Regions from separate parts of the Ilyobacter polytropus DSM 2926 genome, predicted to be linked through region 1. Evidence: riboswitches for the same ligand, from Rfam matches in the RefSeq annotation. Region 1 holds a riboswitch; each other region holds the start of a gene.
The links. A riboswitch is a leader RNA that binds a small molecule or an ion and turns the genes downstream of it on or off. The one in region 1 is predicted to bind glycine.

Region 1 (6,057 bases):
GATACGCCCCTATGTTAATTGACAAAACACAAAAAAATGATACAATGATCAGTGCAGCCTTATTTAATCAAATTGAATAGACAATATTTTTTTTTAAGTTTGATAAAAATTAACAGAGTAATAAAAATATTAATATAATTAATCTTTAAGGGAGGAATAACATTGAAAAAAATACTACTAGTACTTTCAGTAATGCTTTTTGTTATAGGATGTAGCAATAAGTCTGAAAATCCAGGAGAAGTCTCAAAAAAAATTGAGGTTTTATCCACAAGAAAGGTGAAGAAAAGCTTAAAAAACCAAAACACAGTGCTTATCGACACCAGAAGTTATGATGAATATAATGGCTGGGACATCAAAGAAACAGGGATACAGGGTCATATTTCCGGGGCCTACAATCTTCCTGCTAGTTCTCTAGAGCACGGAGATATAGAGGATTTTCTTGATAGAAAGGGAATAACAAAAGATAATGAGATAATCTTATACGGTGACGATATAAGTATGTCAGAGGTACTTTCTGATAAGGGATACAATGTATATGTATATGAAAAAGGAATAAAAGAATGGACTGAGAAAAAAAATTCCATCGAAAAACTTCCAAAATATGAATCTCTTGTGCCTGTGAGTTGGGTAAAAAAACTCCTAGAAGGTAAAGAAGTTCCTGAATATGACGGAAGACCTGTAAAGGTCATTAATGCAGGATGGGGAAAAAAGGGTAAATTTCATAAAAATGGACATATTCCAGGTTCTTATTATGTTCATACAGGTTGGTTTGAAGTTGGGCCTCTATGGAATAGAGTAAGTGACGAAAATATAAAAGCCGAGCTTGAAAAATTAGGAATAACAAAGGAAACTCTGGTAATTGTTTATGGTGAGGACCCTATGCCGGCGGCGAGATTTGCTATAATATGCAAGTATGCCGGTGTTGAAGATGTGAGAGTTGTAAATGGAGGATGGAAAGCCTGGCAGGAAGCCGGATACTCTACAGAAGAGGGTATAGAATATCCTCAACCTGTAGATGATTTTGGTACAGAAGTTCCAGGAAATCCAGATATTATAATAGATTTACCTGAAGCTGAAAATTATTTGAAAAGCGATCAAAGCGACCTTGTAAGTATCAGAAGCTGGAAGGAATATATAGGAAAAACCAGTGGTTACGATTATATAAAACCGAGAGGAAGAATAAGAGGGGACAAATGGGGTATGGGTGGATCTGACCCTTGGCATCTAGAAGATTACCGTGCAGAGTATGGGACTTATATGAGACCATACAATGAAATCTTAGAGATGTGGGAAGATCTGAAAATAAATACTGATAAAAATATCGCATTTTACTGCGGTACAGGCTGGAGAGCCAGTGAAGTTCTTTTTTATGCAGATGCTATGGGATTAGATAAAGTATCTCTTTATGAAGGCGGATGGAAAGAATGGTCAGAAAATCCAGAAACAGAGAATGAAATTTTAAAGGGTGAACCTGAAAAGTTAAATGAAGAAAAATATTAATAAATAAAAACCCCTCCTAGTTAGGAGGGGTTTTTATTTGTCTAATGTTTTATGGACTTTATAAGGCTTACAACTGGATTATCCATCAATTTATCTACATAAGCTTTTTTGCCCAGTTTACTAAAAGCCTCTGCATATGTGGGATATGGATGAATTACCCCGGCAAGTTTATCTAGAGAGAGACCGTTTGATTTCATGGCCTGTATCTCGCATATCAGTTCTCCTGCCCTGTCAGCCAAAATCTGAGCTCCCAAAATCTTTTTCTTGTGATCACAGATAATTTTAACATTAAAAATATCATCTTTTTTTGTCTTTGCCCTGTCCAATTCATCTCTTTTCAAAGAATAGATATGAATATTGTCATGTTTTTCACGGGCTTCTTTCTCACTCATACCTGCACTGGCAAGCTCAGGCTGGGTGAATGTTGTCCAGGCTACATTAGAGTAGTCTATGGACTTTTTAAGAGGTGTAAGGGCGTTTTGCACCGCAATTATACCTTGATAATTGGCCATATGCGAAAACTGATATGGGCCTACAACGTCTCCTACAGCATATATGTTGTGGATGTTTGTCTCTAGATGTTTATCCACCTCTATACCCTTTTTGTTATATTCTATACCTGCATTTTCAAGCTTTAGAGATGCTGTCGAAGGTTTTCTCCCTACAGCCACTAGCATAGATTCTGCAGATAGTTCACTTTTTTGTCCATCTTTTTCCACAGTGAGGATTATAGTGTTATTGTTTTTTTTAACTTCCACAGCCTTTGTTTTAATGTGTATATTGACTCCTTCGTCTATTAGTTTTTCCCTTAAGATGTGTGCAAACTCCTGGTCCTCCCTAAAGAGAATATTATCTAACATCTCCACTAGATGAACTTCAACTCCGATACGGTTTAAAGCCTGGGCCATTTCCACTCCAATAGCCCCACCGCCTAGGATGATCATGGATTTCGGAATTTCTTCAAGGAGGAATAAAGATTCATTTGTAAGATATTCCACAGTATTTATACCAGGTATAGGGGGCACAAAGGGAGAAGACCCTGTTGCAATAATAATACTCTTACCGCTAAAGGTATTCTCCCCTATTTTTATAGTTTTATTTTCTGTAAATTCAGCCTCTCCCTCTAGAAAATTAATTCCAGTTTTTTCAAGGACTTCGGGAGTCTCATGAGAATAGACATCCTCAATTACTTTTTTTACATCTTTCATTATTTTTCTTGTATCAGGTACAAAGTCACAGTACTTTCTGGCTGAATTTATCTCTTTTGAAATATTTATAAGGGCTTTACTAGGAACACAGCCTGACCAGGTACATTCCCCACCAGTTCTGTTTTTTTCTATGAGAAGTACTGATTTGCCAAAACCCTTTGCAGTGATAGCGCATGTTAGTCCTGCTGCCCCTGCTCCTATAACAATGAGGTCAAAGTCAAAAGTCATTTTTATCCCTCCGTAAAAATTAGTTTTTCAGGGAAGGTCGATGCCTTTTTGTTTTACGAAGCACAGCACGTCCCTTCAGACAAATATATACTTTGTTTTTTTAACACATCCTCTAATTTATCCACAAAAATATCGATATCCTCTTCTGTTATATCAAATGACATTACAAATCTTGATTCTTTTTTGTATTCATTCCATAGGTAAAAGTATGAAAATTCCTGCATCTCTTCAACTGCATCCATAGGGATCTTAGCAAAGACAATATTTGCCATGACATCATTTGTCACTTCCACACCTAGATTTACAAGTTTTTTCTTGAGGTACTTTGCCATACTGTTGGCTTTAGATGCATTTGTATGCCATAAATTATCCTCTAAAAGTCCAAGATACTGGGCAGATATAAATCTCATTTTTGAGTGAAGCTGAAGATTTTGTTTACGAAGTCTAAAGAAGTCCTTTGCTAACTCTTTGTTGAAAAATACGATAGCCTCTCCAAACATAAGACCGTTTTTTGTACCTCCAAAAGACAGCACGTCTACACCACAGTCGGCAGTCATCTCTTTTAAAGAGCATCCTAAGGCTGCAGCAGCATTAGAAAGTCTAGTTCCGTCCATGTGCAGAAGCATGTTGTTTCTTTTTGCAAAGGCAGAAATATTTTTTATCTCTGCAGGAGTGTATACAGTTCCAAGCTCTGTAGCCTGAGTTATAGATATTATATGAGCCTCAGGTTTATGAATGGCGCCCTTAAAAGACAGGAATTTTTCAGCAGCTTTTATACTGAATTTTCCATCTTCAGATGGAACAGGCAGAAGTTGCATCCCAGTTATTTTCGAAGGTGCACCAGCTTCGTCCTGAAATATATGAGCTGTATCAGGGCATAGAACACAGGTAGCTCTTCCTTTCATAGCCTCTAGTGCCAGTACGTTACACCCGGTTCCATTGAATACGAAAAATACCTCTACATCTCCAAAAATCTCTTTAAATTTTTCTTTTGCTTTTATAGTTAGAGGATCCATACCATAGGCAAAAGCATGTCCTTGGTTTGCCTCCATAAGTTTTTCCATAATCTTTGGGTCTACCCCACTAAAATTATCACTCGCAAATGTTCTTTCCATCTTTATCCCCCCTAAAATTATCTATAATAAATATTTTACGACCAACAAAAAATCCGGATGAGATATAAAAAAAGGCTACAAAAAATGCAGCCTCTAGAAAACAAGTGATTGTTTTCCTCTGTCCATTGTACCTGAGAGTATTACTCCTTCGGCGACTGACTAAACAGTTCTCTCCAGAGGCTCGTCCAGAATAGGTCCTTTTACCTGAGAGTTTTACTCCTTCGGTGGCTGATTAATCAGCTCTCTCCCTATACCTTCGTCCGACTTTATTAAATTTTATTTATCGAAGTCATTCTATAGTATTTTATTCTAATTGTCAAAGAAAATTTGAAAAAATATTAAGTTTGGTACTTTAGTCCTAATTTTTTGGACAAGAATATTAAAAGGATAAACTAAAGCACTTTTGAATATTTTATTAATTGCCTTGGCAATATTGAGGTATATTTCAGGGGAGGTTTTATGATAAATGTTATTTTTTTCTGGATGGCAGTTTTTATAATAATTTTTATTTTTACAAGAAAGTCTAAATCTCCTTATGGAGATAAAAAAGATGGAGGGATTCTAGGTTCTGAGAAAATAAATTTCGATAACATAAAGAGAAAAGAGATAAAAGTATTTTTTGACGACAAGCTGACAGATTCTGAAAAGCTTAAACTTTACGGTATCTTTGAAAATAAGTGTTTTAAATGCAGTAGTACAGAGCATTTATCAATAGACCATCACATTCCAATTTCTAAGGGTTATCCCTTAAAGGATAAGGAAGCAGGTTTAAATGCAGTGGTTTTGTGTGAAAAGTGCAATAGAAAGAAGGGAGACACTCTTCCAGATGAGTATTACAAAAAGTATGAACTTATAAGGCTAGAAAATCTCGGAGTAAAAAGTCATCTTTACTATTCTTCCAAAAGGATAAAGGAGGTAGAAAAAAATCTGCTTTCATACAAACTGGATTTTTTGAGGGAGAGTATAGATAAAAAAGAGAAAATAAAATTTGTTTATTTAAACCAGGAGGAAATTTTGTTTACAAGGGAAGGTGTGGAAATACATCCCTTTAAGATTTCAGCAGAAAGAAAACTTTTGTATAGAGGCTGGATTAGAGAGTGGTATTTATTTTCAGAAGAAAACAGGGAAAGGCCTTTTAATATCCGATGGATCTATCATCTGGAAAGGTCTTCAGGGAGAATCAGTATAAAGAATAAATGTTAAAAATATTGTTGTTAGAGACATAAAAGGCTATTGCAGCATTAAAACTTTTGCAATAGCCTAAATTATCCTAAAAATACTTTTAGTTGGTCAACTAGGATTTTTATTAACTACAGCGGCCAGTTAAGAGACGTATTTTCCTCGGAAATCGTCCACAATTTAGCAGCCATTTCTCGATCTAGAGCTATCTCGTCCAAAAGACACTCGGCGACAGGGCCCACCATTTCAGATCGCTTTGTAGGGCCATACAGCCTTTCCGGTTCCAACCCCTCTTCCGTTGCACACATAACTTCTGGTCATGAGCCTCTTTCAGCTGATTGTGCGATAATACGAGAAAGTACAAACCACAAAATCTTATTGAAAGAACTAGCTGTGTCATTGAGTAAATTGGTTCGTGACGCCCCTGGATGGCAAACTTGAACCTGGACGCTCTTATTCGATGCTTTGATCCGACGCTGTAATTCGTAGGCAAACATCATCTGTGCAAGTTTACTCTGAGCATAAGAGTTCCAAGCAGTGTAATTTTTATCGAAATTAAGATCTTCGAACTTAATTCTCTTCAGTCCCATTTTATAGGCATTACTGCCAACGACCACGATACGCCCATTAGACTCTTCTACTCTGTCGAAAAGCAATCCACACAGAAGAAAATGTCCGTAGTGATTTACTCCTAGCTGGCTTTCAAATCCGTCGGCGGTGAACTTCTGTTTAGCTACCTGTGCAATAGCTGCGTTGCAGATAAGTGAGCTGATATGAGGAACTTTCTCTAGTATCTCAGCCGCTGCTTCACGTACAGAATCCAGCAT
Region 2 (6,057 bases), on a different replicon from region 1:
TGGTATGATCCCTAGTGGTTCAAAAGACCCTTTTGCCCTAAGAAGAGCCGCACTTGCAATTGTAAATATTATTTTAAATTCTAAACTTGTGATTTCTTTAGAGGAGCTTACTTCTAAAATGCTTGATATTTTAGAAGAAGACAATGTTCTTAAGAGACCTAAAAAAGATGTTTTAAAAGATCTAATGGAATTTTTTAAACAGAGAGCTATAAATGTATTTGCTGACCATGGACACAGAAAAGATGTTATTGGTGCAGTCTTAAGTATAGATTGTGATGTTCTTTTAGAGGCCTCTGAAAAAATAGAGACACTGGAAAAAGTTTCTAAGGAAGAGGGATTTAACGATCTGGTACTCCTTTTAAAAAGAGTAGGAAATATATCTAAAGATCATCATGAAAAAGCAATTTCAACTGATTTACTTGTAGAAGACGCTGAAAAGGAACTTCATAAATTTTATGTAGACCTTGATTCAAAAACAGAATTGAATCTTCAAACTAAATCTTATGAAGAATTTTTTAGAAATATTCTTGCGGGTAAAAATGTAATAAATAGATTTTTTGACAGTGTAATGGTAATGGATAAAGATCAATCGTTAAAAAATAATAGACTTTCTCTTTTGAAATCTCTAAATGAGATTTTTAACAGAGTAGCTAAATTGAATTTGATAGAAGAAAAATAAAAAAGGTGTCTTAGGACGCCTTTTTTTATTTATCCAATGAAAAACAAAAATATTTTGAAAAAAAACTTTTTTTTTTGTATCAAATAATTGGTACTAGCTTATAAAACTTCTCAATTAAAAGATCATGAAAATTTTATTAAATTTATAAAAGAAAGACAAGTTTTATAGAGTGAAACATTGTTTAACCCTTGTTAACTCTGGGTTTATTATGAAATATATTTATACTAAAGGCAGATTTTTATTAAAAACCTAGAAAAATTAATATAATGCAAGGAGTTATTTATTAAAAATTTTTAACTTGACGTTAATGGTCTATAACTGCTATTATACATAAAAGTTCTTCTAGGAAAGACAAAGTTATAAAAAACAGTAAAAAGTTTCGAAAGTAAAAATAAAAGTTGTGATAGAGTATTGTCACAAAAGTATAGAGGAGAGAAATGCTATGTTTAGACTAACTATAACCACCACCATAATTATTATGTAGGGTTTGCAATCAGAATTTCTGCTGATTCAGACCCATTTTAGAATAATGAAAATGTGGAATGTTTCTAAGTGGGATAGAGTCTAAAAGTAGTCAAATGCCCGTTTAGAACATATGTTCTTAACGGGCATTTTTTTATAAAATTAAATAACAACCTCATCAAACAGTGAAAAGTCTCAGCCTGATAAATTATACATTAATAAAGGGCTAAAGCTGTAGTGATTAAAGATAATTTTATCAGAGTGAACATAATAATGTTAAATAAAGAAAAAAACTTTTGACATTTCTTTAAAAATCTATTATTATAATCTTCAACACGGTAAATAAATGTCGAGTCACTGACAGCTTAATAAATCGGATGAAGGTATAGGGAGAGAGCTGGTAAAACAGCCACCGAAGAAGTAAATCTTTCAGGTAAATGGACCTATGCTGGACGAACCTCAGGAGAGAACTGTTTGATCAGTCACCGAAGGAGTAACACTCTCAGGTAAAAGGACGGAGGAAAACCCACGCAACTATTTTTGCGTATGGATTGTTTTCTTGAGGTTACATTTTTGTAACCTCTTTTTATATATTTAAATTTTTTTAGGGGGGATTATCAATGAGTTATGTTGTAGCGGTAGTTGGGGCAACTGGTATGGTAGGAAGGAAAATGTTACAGGTACTTGAAGAAAAAAAGTTTCCTGTTAAAGAGATAAAGCTTTTGGCTTCGGCTAGGTCAGCTGGTAAAAAGATGACTTTCAGAGGAAAAGAAGTAGTTGTAGAGGAACTTAAAGCTGAAAGTTTTGTAGGAGTAGATGTAGCACTATTTTCAGCCGGTGGAGAAACAAGTAAGAAATTTGCTCCTGAAGCTGCAGAAAGAGGAGCTATCGTAGTAGACAACTCAAGTGCATGGAGAATGACAGAAGATGTTCCGCTAGTGGTACCTGAAGTAAATCCAGAGGCTATAAAAAATAGCAAAATAATAGCAAATCCAAACTGTTCAACAACACAGTGTGTACTTCCTTTAAAAGTGGTTCAAGACTTATTTGGACTAAAAAGGGTTGTTTACAGCACTTATCAGGCTGTCTCAGGATCTGGTAGAGATGGTATAGAGGAATTAAAAGAAGGGAAAAGATTTTATCCTTATCAGATAAAAAATAACTGCCTTCCGCATATAGATGTATTTTTAGACAATGGCTACACCAAAGAAGAAGAGAAGATGATAAATGAAACCAGAAAGATTCTTGAAGTTCCAGAGTTGCCTATAACTGCAACTTGTGTAAGAGTACCAGTACTTAACTGTCACGGAGTTTCAATAAACGTAGAAACAGAATCAGAAGTTGATATTCAGAAATTAAGAGATGCACTACAAGATTTTCCAGGAGTTGTGCTGTATGACGACCCTAAAAACAATGTATACCCACTGGCTTCAGAATCAGATGAAAAAAATGAAGTATTCGTAGGAAGACTTAGAAAAGATCCAAGCATAAAAAATGGTCTCAACATGTGGGTAGTATCAGATAACCTTAGAAAAGGTGCAGCAACAAACACCGTACAAATAGCAGAGGTACTTGCAAAAGGGGGAAAATTATGAAATTAGGTGTAATAGGATTAGGTACTGTAGGCGAAGGAGTCTTAAAAATTCTTACACTTGAGAAAGATAGATTAGAGGCCATGTTTGGAGAGAAAATAAATGTTACAAAAGTTTGTGACCTTGAAGAGAGAAACTTTCCATTTGGTAAATTTAACTTTACAAATAATTATAAAGAAATACTAGCAGATGAAGAGATCAATACAGTTGTAGAACTAATCGGCGGAGTGGGGATAGCCTTTGAAATAGCAAAGGAAATCCTTGGATCAGGAAGGAACTTAGTGTGTGCAAACAAGCATCTTATAGCTACTCACGGAAAAGAATTATTTGCTCTTGCAGAAAAAAATAATGTTAAGTTTTTCTTTGAGGCAGCAGTTGCAGGAGGGATTCCAGTTGTAACTCCCCTTAAAGAAGGACTTTTTCCAAATAGATTTGAAAGAATAAGAGGGATACTAAACGGTACTTGTAACTATATGCTTTCAAAAATGGAAGAGGGAATGAGTTATGATGAAGCACTTGCAGACGCTCAGGAAAAAGGCTATGCAGAAGCAGATCCTACATTTGATGTAGCTGGTATCGATACAGGACATAAAATAAGTGTTCTTGCATATTTAGCTTGGGGAGAACTAAAGGAATTTTCATCAATACCTATAACAGGGATTGATAAGTTAACTAAGGAAGATATCGAAAAAGCCAAGGCAGAAGGAAAAAGATACAAACTTTTAGGAGAAGCATTTAAAGAAGAAGGAAAGCTGACAGTAAGAGTATCACCACAACTAATTGAAAGCAGCGAACTTCTTTATGATGTAGGCGGAGTTTACAATGCTGTGGAGATAGACGGTTCATATACAGGGAAAACAATATTCTTCGGAGAGGGAGCAGGGATGGACGCAACTGCTTCAGCTGTAGTATCTGACATATATAAAGTTTTAGCCAGTCGTTCTTGGAATTAATACGAGGGGGTAAGGAGAATGGCATTAATAGTACAGAAATTTGGTGGAACAAGCGTAAAGGACACTGAGAGACTGCAGGAAGTCGCTAAGTGGGTAGTTAAAAATAAAGAAGAGGGCAACAAGATGGTGGTAGTTGTATCTGCACCTGGAGGCATGACTGATTCTCTGATAAAAAGAGCAGAAGAGGTTAACAGCAACCCTCAAGGAAGAGAGTTAGATGTGCTACTCTCTGTGGGAGAACAAATATCAGCGGCACTTCTTTCAATGGCAATAGAACAGCTTGGACACAAGGCCATCTCTTTTACCGGACCACAAGTAGGAATAAAGACGACTAATGATTTTAATAATGCAAAGATACTGGATATATCACCTGAAAAAATAATGGAAAAATTAAACAGTGACCATGTGGTTATAATAACAGGATTTCAAGGTGCAGACGAAAATGGTAATATTACTACCCTTGGAAGAGGGGGATCGGATACAACGGCTGTAGCTGTGGGGGCAGCTATATCTGCAGATCAGGTGGAAATTTACACTGATGTAGATGGTATATACACAGCTGATCCGAGAGTGGTAAAAAATGCTGGAAAGATACCACAGGTGTCTTTCACAGAGATGATAGAGATGGCGGGGAAAGGAGCTAAAGTTCTTCACTGCAGAAGTGTGGAACTAGCTGCTAAATATGGGATCGATATTCATTTGAGATCAGCGTTTACATGGGAAGAAGGAACTTGGGTAAAGGGGGATGAAAAAATGGAAAAAGCAATGGTAAGAGGAATAACGCATGTCAAAGGACTTGCTAAATTGACTATAACTCAGCTTGAAAGTAATAATTATCTAAGTGATGTAATGGATATATTAGAAGATAGGGAAATTGATATCAGACTGGTAAGTCAAGGACTTAATCCTTCTGGGCATTTTGAAATTTCATTCCTTTTAGAAGAAAAAGAGGCAGTGAGAGTTTCTAAACTTATCCAAGAGAAGCTGGGAAACAAAGAAAATATAGATGTAAAACTGAATTTGGGAATGGTCTCTGCAATAGGTATAGGGGTTCGTTCAAACAGGCTTCAGGGAAGTGTAATGAGAATACTTAATAACAACGGGATAAAACCAAAAATGATGTCTTCTTCGGAAACAAGTCTTTCTTATGTTGTAGCAGAAGAAAATGTAGATAAATTAAAAAGGCTGATGCATGATGAACTTATAGAAAAAAGCCTTTCTGCCTAAAATGGAGGTCGGTAAACAGTGGCTGTTTATACTAAATTGAGCGATGAATATATAAAGAATATATTGAAAAGTTACTCCTTTAAAAAGGTGGACAGGATAGAGGAGATATCTGAGGGGATATTAAATACTAATTATTTTGTAGAAGGTGACAAAGGTAAATTTATTTTTAGAATATTAGAAGGTGAGAGGGATTACACAGAAGAGGTAAAGGAACTCGAATTTCTAGAATATCTTAATTTAAATGGGTTTCCATGTCCAACGGCTATAAAAAATGATTTAGGAGAAAATTATACATTTATAGATGGTAAGATGACTTCGGTATTTACATTTATAGAAGGAGAAAAAGTAAAGTCTATAAATGAAAATAATATTAAAGAGATAGGCCAAAAGCTAGGTAAAATGCATAACCTCTTGAAAGACAGAGATATAAAAAGAAACAGAAAAATAGATATGCAGTATTTTTATGATATAATATCAAAGGCTGATCTCAGAGGAATACTTAAAGATGATTATGATTTCATTATGAAGTATTATGAAAGGGCATCTAAAATAGATTACTCAAATCTTCCCTTTGGTATAATTCATAACGATATTTTTCCTGACAATGTTTTTATGCAAGAAGGTGAAATATCAGGTATAATAGATTTCAACGACTGTCTTAGAGGACCTCTTATTCTTGATTTGGCTATAGTTATAAGTTTTTGGATAAGAAACAGAGGTTTTTCAGATGAAGTTGAAAATAGGCTAACTGAAGTATTTTTAAATGCCTATGAGAGTGAAAGAAAGATAACCGAAGAAGAGAAGGAGCTCATGAATGAAGCTCTCATAAGAATTGCTCTTACTTTTATATTTTTGAGAGTTAATAAATTTCATGTAGAGGACAACAGCAGTGTAAATATGGAGTTTAAAAATTACAAAGATCTCCTTCCATTGCTGAGATATTTCTAAGGAGGAAAAAATGAGATACGTTAGTACTAGGGGAAACCTTGAAAAAAGTTATTCGGCAGCAGAAGCCATAAGAGAGGGAATGGTTCCAGGAGGAGGACTTTTTGTACCTGAGAGTTTTCCTAAATTTACTCTTGACGAAATAAACAGCTTGAAAAAACTTAACTACCAAGAAGTTTCTATTGAAGTACTGAAAAAA
Region 3 (6,057 bases), 160 kb from region 1:
CACTGTTAGGTGGTGTGCTTATGGTTATTTTGAAGATTTTACCTTCAGAAAAGGCCTTTCATTCCATTGATCTAAATGTTATTTTTCTTTTGATCGGTATGATGATAATTGTCCATATAACATCTGAATCGGGTTTATTTCAATGGGTTGCCATTAACATTGCAAAGAGTGTAAGAGGGGAGCCCTTTCCATTGATGCTTTTACTCATGGTAATAACAGCTTTATTTTCAGCCCTTTTAGACAACGTTACTACGATTTTACTACTAGGCCCTGTAACCATACTGATAACTGAGGAGTTGAAAATTGACTCTATTCCATTTCTTATAGCAGAAGTTATCGCTTCTAATATTGGTGGAACTGCCACACTCATTGGAGATCCTCCGAATATTCTCATTGGAAGTGCTTCTAAATTAACTTTCAATGAATTTGCAATTAATTTATCACCTATAGCATTAATTATACTCGTAGTCACAATTATTAATTTTAAATTTATTTTTGGGAATAAAATGAAGGTATCTAATGTTTTGAAAGCCAAAATTATGGATATTGATGCAAGCAGAGCTCTCAGGGACAAAAATCTTATGATAACATCTTTATCAGTTCTTTTATTTGTTTTTATAGGGTTCCTGACCCACTCCATAACTCATATTGAGCCTGCATTTATAGCCTTTGGGGGTGCAGTTGTCCTTATGATAGTTACTAAAAAAGACGTGGAAGAGATTTTTAAGACTATAGAATGGAAAACTTTATTCTTTTTTATAGGTCTTTTCATTATGGTAGAAGGTATCGTAGAAATAGGTGCTATCGATATTTTAGCTAACAGGGCATTAACTTTCACAGGAGGTGACCTTCCCAAAACATCTATCCTAATTCTATGGATGTCGGCAATAATATCATCCGTTGTAGATAATATACCCTATACAGCCACTCTTATTCCTATGATTAAGACAGGACTGATACCAAACATTGCAACTTCACATCCTGAGATATCTCTTCAAGTAATTAGATATTCTCTCTGGTGGGCTCTGGCTTTAGGAGCTTGTCTCGGTGGTAATGGTACACTAATCGGAGCTTCTGCCAATGTTGTAGCTGCTGGAATAGCATCAAAAAGTGGAAAAAACCTTTCATTTATGAAGTTCACCAAATATGGATCTCTTATAATGATAGAGTCTCTATTACTCAGCACTTTATATCTTTGGTTTAGGTTTTTTAGATAGAAAAAATTTTTATTCTGCAATATAAAAGACCTGGATATATCCAGGTCTTTTATATTGGTATAGTTTATTGTTTAGCCTTGGCCTCTATACTAGCTAAAAGCTCTCTATAGGCATCCTCAAAAGCAGACAGTCCTTTTTTAAGTAGGACATTAAAGACTTCATTCATTGACACCCCTGCATCCTCTAAATCTCTGAAAATTTCATTTGCCTTAGAATCATCTGCATCAAGGGCTATTTTAGCAGTTCCGTGATCTATCAATTTCTCAAGAGTATTATAAGGTAAAGTATTTACTGTGTCTGGAGCAATAAGTTCAGTAACATATTTTATATCGCTGTAAGCTGAATTCTTTGTCCCAGTAGAAGCCCACAATACTCTTTGTAAGTTAGCTCCTTTTCTAGATAGCTCTTGGAACTCTGGAGAATTTTCAATCCCTCTATAAATAGAATAAATTATCATAGAGTTTGCAACAGCAGCTTGTCCCGCAAGATCTTCTCTTCCTCTTTCTTCCAAAAGGTCATCAACCATACTCTCTATTCTGCTTACAAATACACTTGCAACTGAGTGAACCTTGGTTAAATCTTCGTTATTATCAGCTAGCCTTTTTAGACCTCTAATATAAGCTTCAGCCGTCTTTCGGTACTGCTCTGGAGAAAATATAAGTGTTATATTTACACAGATACCCCTAGAAATAAGCTCCTCTATAGCCACTATCCCTTCATCAGTTGCAGGAACTTTAAACATCACATTTTCTCTGTTTACCTTTTCATGAAGTCTTATTCCTTCTGAAAGGGTTTTTTCTGTGTCTTCTGCCAACAATGGGTTAAGCTCTAGACTTATATACCCGTCTCTTTCTGCAGTTTTTTCATACACAGGTTTCAGAATATCTGCCGCCTCCTGTATATCTCTCACAGTTAACTCGTCGTATATCTCTTCAACTGATCTTCCATTAGAAGCTAGTTCTTTTATTTCATTGTCATAGTCGTTACTTTTTGCTATGGCATTATGAAATATACTAGGATTTGATGTAACACCCATAAGCCCAGCATTGATAAGTTTTTTTAGTTCTCCGCTTTGTATGATATCTCGACTAATAAAATCAAGCCATAAACTTTGACCTAGATTATCTAGTTCTCTTATGATTTCTTTGTTCATTTCAACCCCCCTGAATTATATGCTTGTAATATATTATGGGTTAAAATTTTAAAAAAAGCAATTTTTTTTACACTCTAAACCTTTTTAAGAACTGGTTCTTTGAAAAAAGCCAGTGTTTCTCCGACAATAACTTTTCTAAGTACTAAAAGTCCAACAAGATTTGGTATTACCATAACACCATTTACTATATCGGCAATAAGCCAGATTGTATCTAGCTTTAAGAAAGGTCCTGATGCTATCATCACAAGGAATATAACTTTAAACCACTTGATAGCTTCCTTTTGGAAAAGATACTGAGTACACTTTTCTCCATAGAAGTTCCAACCTATTATTGTAGTAAAGGCAAAGAATATTATTCCAATGTTCACGATAAGAGAACCATAAGAACCAAGGTAGAATTCAAAAGCCTTTGAAGTAAGTAATGATCCTGATAAACCGTCTTGAGACCACAAACCTGATGAAACAACTATTATTCCAGTAATGCTACAAACTATCAAAGTATCTAAAAATGGTCCTATCATTGATATTAGACCCTGTTTAACAGGTGAGTCAGTTTTTGCACTAGCCGCTGCAATTGGTGCTGAACCAAGTCCGGCTTCATTTGAGAATACTCCTCTAGCAACACCGGCTCTCATAGCCATCATAATTCCAGCTCCTGCAAAACCTCCTACTGCTGCACTTCCATTAAATGCAGATTTTATTATAAGAGATATAGCCGACATTGTAGCAGAAGGATTTGAAGCCATTATTACAACTCCACCTACTATATAAAATACAGCCATGAATGGAACAAGGAATGAAGCAACCTGAGAAATTCTCTTGATTCCACCGAAAGTAACAAGGGCTACTGCTATTGTAAGGACAATACCGGTAGTCATAGTCGGTATTCCTATGGCACCTTTCACACCTTCTACCACTGCGTTTACCTGTGGGAAAGTCCCTATTCCTAAAAGGGCAACCATTATTCCAGAAAAAGCAAATACTTTTCCTAAAAATTTGTTTTTAGCACCTTTTTCGATATAATACATCGGTCCGCCTGAATATTCTCCGTCTTTTTTTTCACGGTATTTGATTGCAAGAAATCCTTCTGCAAATTTTGTACTCATACCAAAGAAAGCAGCAATCCACATCCAGAATATAGCACCTGGACCTCCTAACTTTATTGCAGTTGCTACACCTACGATATTACCTGTACCGATTGTAGCTGCCAGAGCTGTACAAAGGGCTGCAAATCCAGATACATCTCCCTCTTTAGAATCAGAATTACCGTCTTTTTCAAATAGAAATTTAAAAGCTGTTACAAGTTTTGAAATCTGAATACCTTTTAAATTTACAGTAAGATAAATTCCAGTTCCCACAAGTACAAAAAGTGTAGGAAATCCCCATATAATGCTGTCTAGTTGTCCTAAAATTTCTTTCATTTTTTCCTCCCTTATCTGTCAGATGGCAGAAGGGGCGTAATAAAAAAAGAGACTACAAAAAAATGCAACCTCTAGAAAACACGCCATGCCTGTTTTCCTCTGTCCTTTTACCTGAGAGTATTACTCCTTCGGTGACTAGAATTAACCAATTCTCTCCAGAGGCTCGTCCAGTATAGGTCCATTTACCTGAAAGATTTACTTCTTCGGTGGCTGTAAAAACAGCTCTCTCCCCATACCTTCATCCGACTTAATTAAATTTTTATTAAAAATATAATAATCAATTTATTAAAAAATGTCAAAGGTTTTTTTTTAATACATATCATTATATTTTTTTATACCCCCTTAGACTACTATATATATTATTAATAATCTCTTAATTATTTAATTTTATTAAAATAATTTTATGACAAAAGTTCTTTTGGATCTGTCTAATAAAGGAAAATAAAAGAATAAGAGTAATCTTTTAATAGGTTACTGTGTTATACTTTTTATCTAATTTTTTATTCAGGAGGAAATATGAAAAGGGCAAGGTTAATATACAACCCATATTCTGGTGAAAATTATATAGTGAAGCATTTAGATACTATTTTTAAAGTTTATCAGAAAAAGGGATATACCATTGATGCTTTCAGAATAAGCTATGAAGCTAATATAGAAGATGCATTCAAGGATATTGGAGGTGAATACAACCACATAATCATAGCAGGTGGGGATGGGACAGTAAATCAAATAATTAATATAATGAAAAAAACAGGTATTGACTTACCTGTTGCCATACTTCCAACTGGCACTGCCAATGATTTTGCAACCTGTCTGGGAATGCCAAAAGATATATCTGAAGCCTGCCAACAGATCCTCAGTTCTAATGTTAAACTAATCGACCTTGGAAAAGTAAACGATACTTATTTTGTAAATGTTGCCAGTACAGGCTTATTCACAGATGTTTCCCAAAAGACAAATGTCAATCTTAAGAACACAATGGGAAAATTGGCATATTATTTCAGTGGTATTATAGAGATCCCAAATTTCAAGAGACTTCAGATAACAGTTGAATCTAAAGAACTAAAATATACAGGCCACTCGCTTATTATATTTGCTTTCAACGGAAAAAGTGCTGGAAATATTGATATTGCCTATAAGTCTCAGCTAGATGACGGACTTTTGGATATTGTCATAGTAAAGGCAGAAATAATGACCGAAACCCTTTTATCCTTTTTTAAGTTTTTAAAAAAAGAGCATCTTGAAAATCCTAAGGGAGTAATACACTTCAAAACTAACCGATTATCTCTAAAGTGCAATGAATCTATCTCCACAGATTTAGACGGAGAAAAAGGTCCTGATTTTCCTCTTGACATACAATGCATAAAAAACGGCTTAAAAATATTGGGGTATGCAAACTAAATAATACTTGAAGGGAGAACACCATGGAAAACTACAATGAAAGAAACTACTATACAACTTTGAAATTCATTTTGATCAAGGCTACTTACGACCTGTTTCCAGAGGCAGAAGTTAAGATACACCACTCTCTAAATAAAGGAATCTACGGTGAAATCCTAAAGGATCCTAAAATACGTTCTGAGGATATTTTAGCTATAAAAAACAGAATGAATGAACTTATAAGGGAAGATATTCCCATAAGGCCTGTTATTATGCCTGTCTGTGACATTGAAAAACATGACTGTATTTATAACAGACCAGACATGAGAAGGCTTATTGAGTACAGCGATTGGGTTGACCTAAGAGTCTATGAAATGGAAGGTTTTTATGACTATTATCACAATGGTATGTTAAGTAGTACCGGTTATCTCAACTTGTTCGATTTGTCACCTTATAACGGAGGATTTATTTTAAAATATCCTTTCCAAAATGACCCCTATAGAATACCTGTGGAAACTGACCATAAAAAACTTGCAAAAATATTTCATGAATCAGAAGAATGGGGTCAGATAATGGAAGTTTCAGATGTGGGAGCCTTAAATGAAAAAATACTAAACAATGAGATAGCCGAACTCATAATGGTAAATGAAGCCCTGCATCATAAAAAACTTTCATTTATTGCTGACGAAATCGCCAAAAAAGAAAATGTTAAATTAGTTACAGTAGCCGGGCCTTCGTCTTCTGGTAAAACCACTTTCACCCAAAGGCTTGCAATACATCTGAGGGTAAATGGCCTAAAGCCACTTGTTATCTCTCTAGATAACTACTATATCGGGAGAGCGCTGCTTCCCTTAGACGAAAATGGAAAAAAAGATTTTGAATCAAT

Region 2: another riboswitch for glycine. It lies ahead of ILYOP_RS03415 (aspartate-semialdehyde dehydrogenase); the one in region 1 lies ahead of ILYOP_RS13550 (threonine aldolase family protein).
Region 3: another riboswitch for glycine. It lies ahead of ILYOP_RS12855 (alanine/glycine:cation symporter family protein); the one in region 1 lies ahead of ILYOP_RS13550 (threonine aldolase family protein).

Annotation. Positions count from the first base shown of each region.
Region 1 covers NC_014633.1:791,280-797,336, reverse strand. Annotated here, with positions in the region: gene ILYOP_RS13560 (rhodanese-like domain-containing protein) at 163-1,500, shown strand; gene ILYOP_RS13555 (dihydrolipoyl dehydrogenase family protein) at 1,542-2,936, opposite strand; gene ILYOP_RS13550 (threonine aldolase family protein) at 2,990-4,051, opposite strand; glycine riboswitch at 4,167-4,231, opposite strand; glycine riboswitch at 4,234-4,311, opposite strand; gene ILYOP_RS13545 (HNH endonuclease) at 4,511-5,254, shown strand; partial or broken gene ILYOP_RS13540 (SDR family oxidoreductase) at 5,362-6,057, opposite strand, start outside.
Region 2 covers NC_014632.1:756,940-762,996, forward strand. Annotated here, with positions in the region: gene glyS (glycine--tRNA ligase subunit beta) at 1-679, shown strand, start outside; glycine riboswitch at 1,519-1,596, shown strand; glycine riboswitch at 1,599-1,662, shown strand; gene ILYOP_RS03415 (aspartate-semialdehyde dehydrogenase) at 1,762-2,736, shown strand; gene ILYOP_RS03420 (homoserine dehydrogenase) at 2,733-3,686, shown strand; gene ILYOP_RS03425 (aspartate kinase) at 3,705-4,913, shown strand; gene ILYOP_RS03430 (homoserine kinase) at 4,932-5,861, shown strand; gene thrC (threonine synthase) at 5,872-6,057, shown strand, end outside.
Region 3 covers NC_014633.1:630,219-636,275, forward strand. Annotated here, with positions in the region: gene ILYOP_RS12845 (ArsB/NhaD family transporter) at 1-1,217, shown strand, start outside; gene tal (transaldolase) at 1,282-2,370, opposite strand; gene ILYOP_RS12855 (alanine/glycine:cation symporter family protein) at 2,445-3,791, opposite strand; glycine riboswitch at 3,888-3,953, opposite strand; glycine riboswitch at 3,956-4,033, opposite strand; gene ILYOP_RS12860 (YegS/Rv2252/BmrU family lipid kinase) at 4,308-5,192, shown strand; gene ILYOP_RS12865 (uridine kinase family protein) at 5,216-6,057, shown strand, end outside.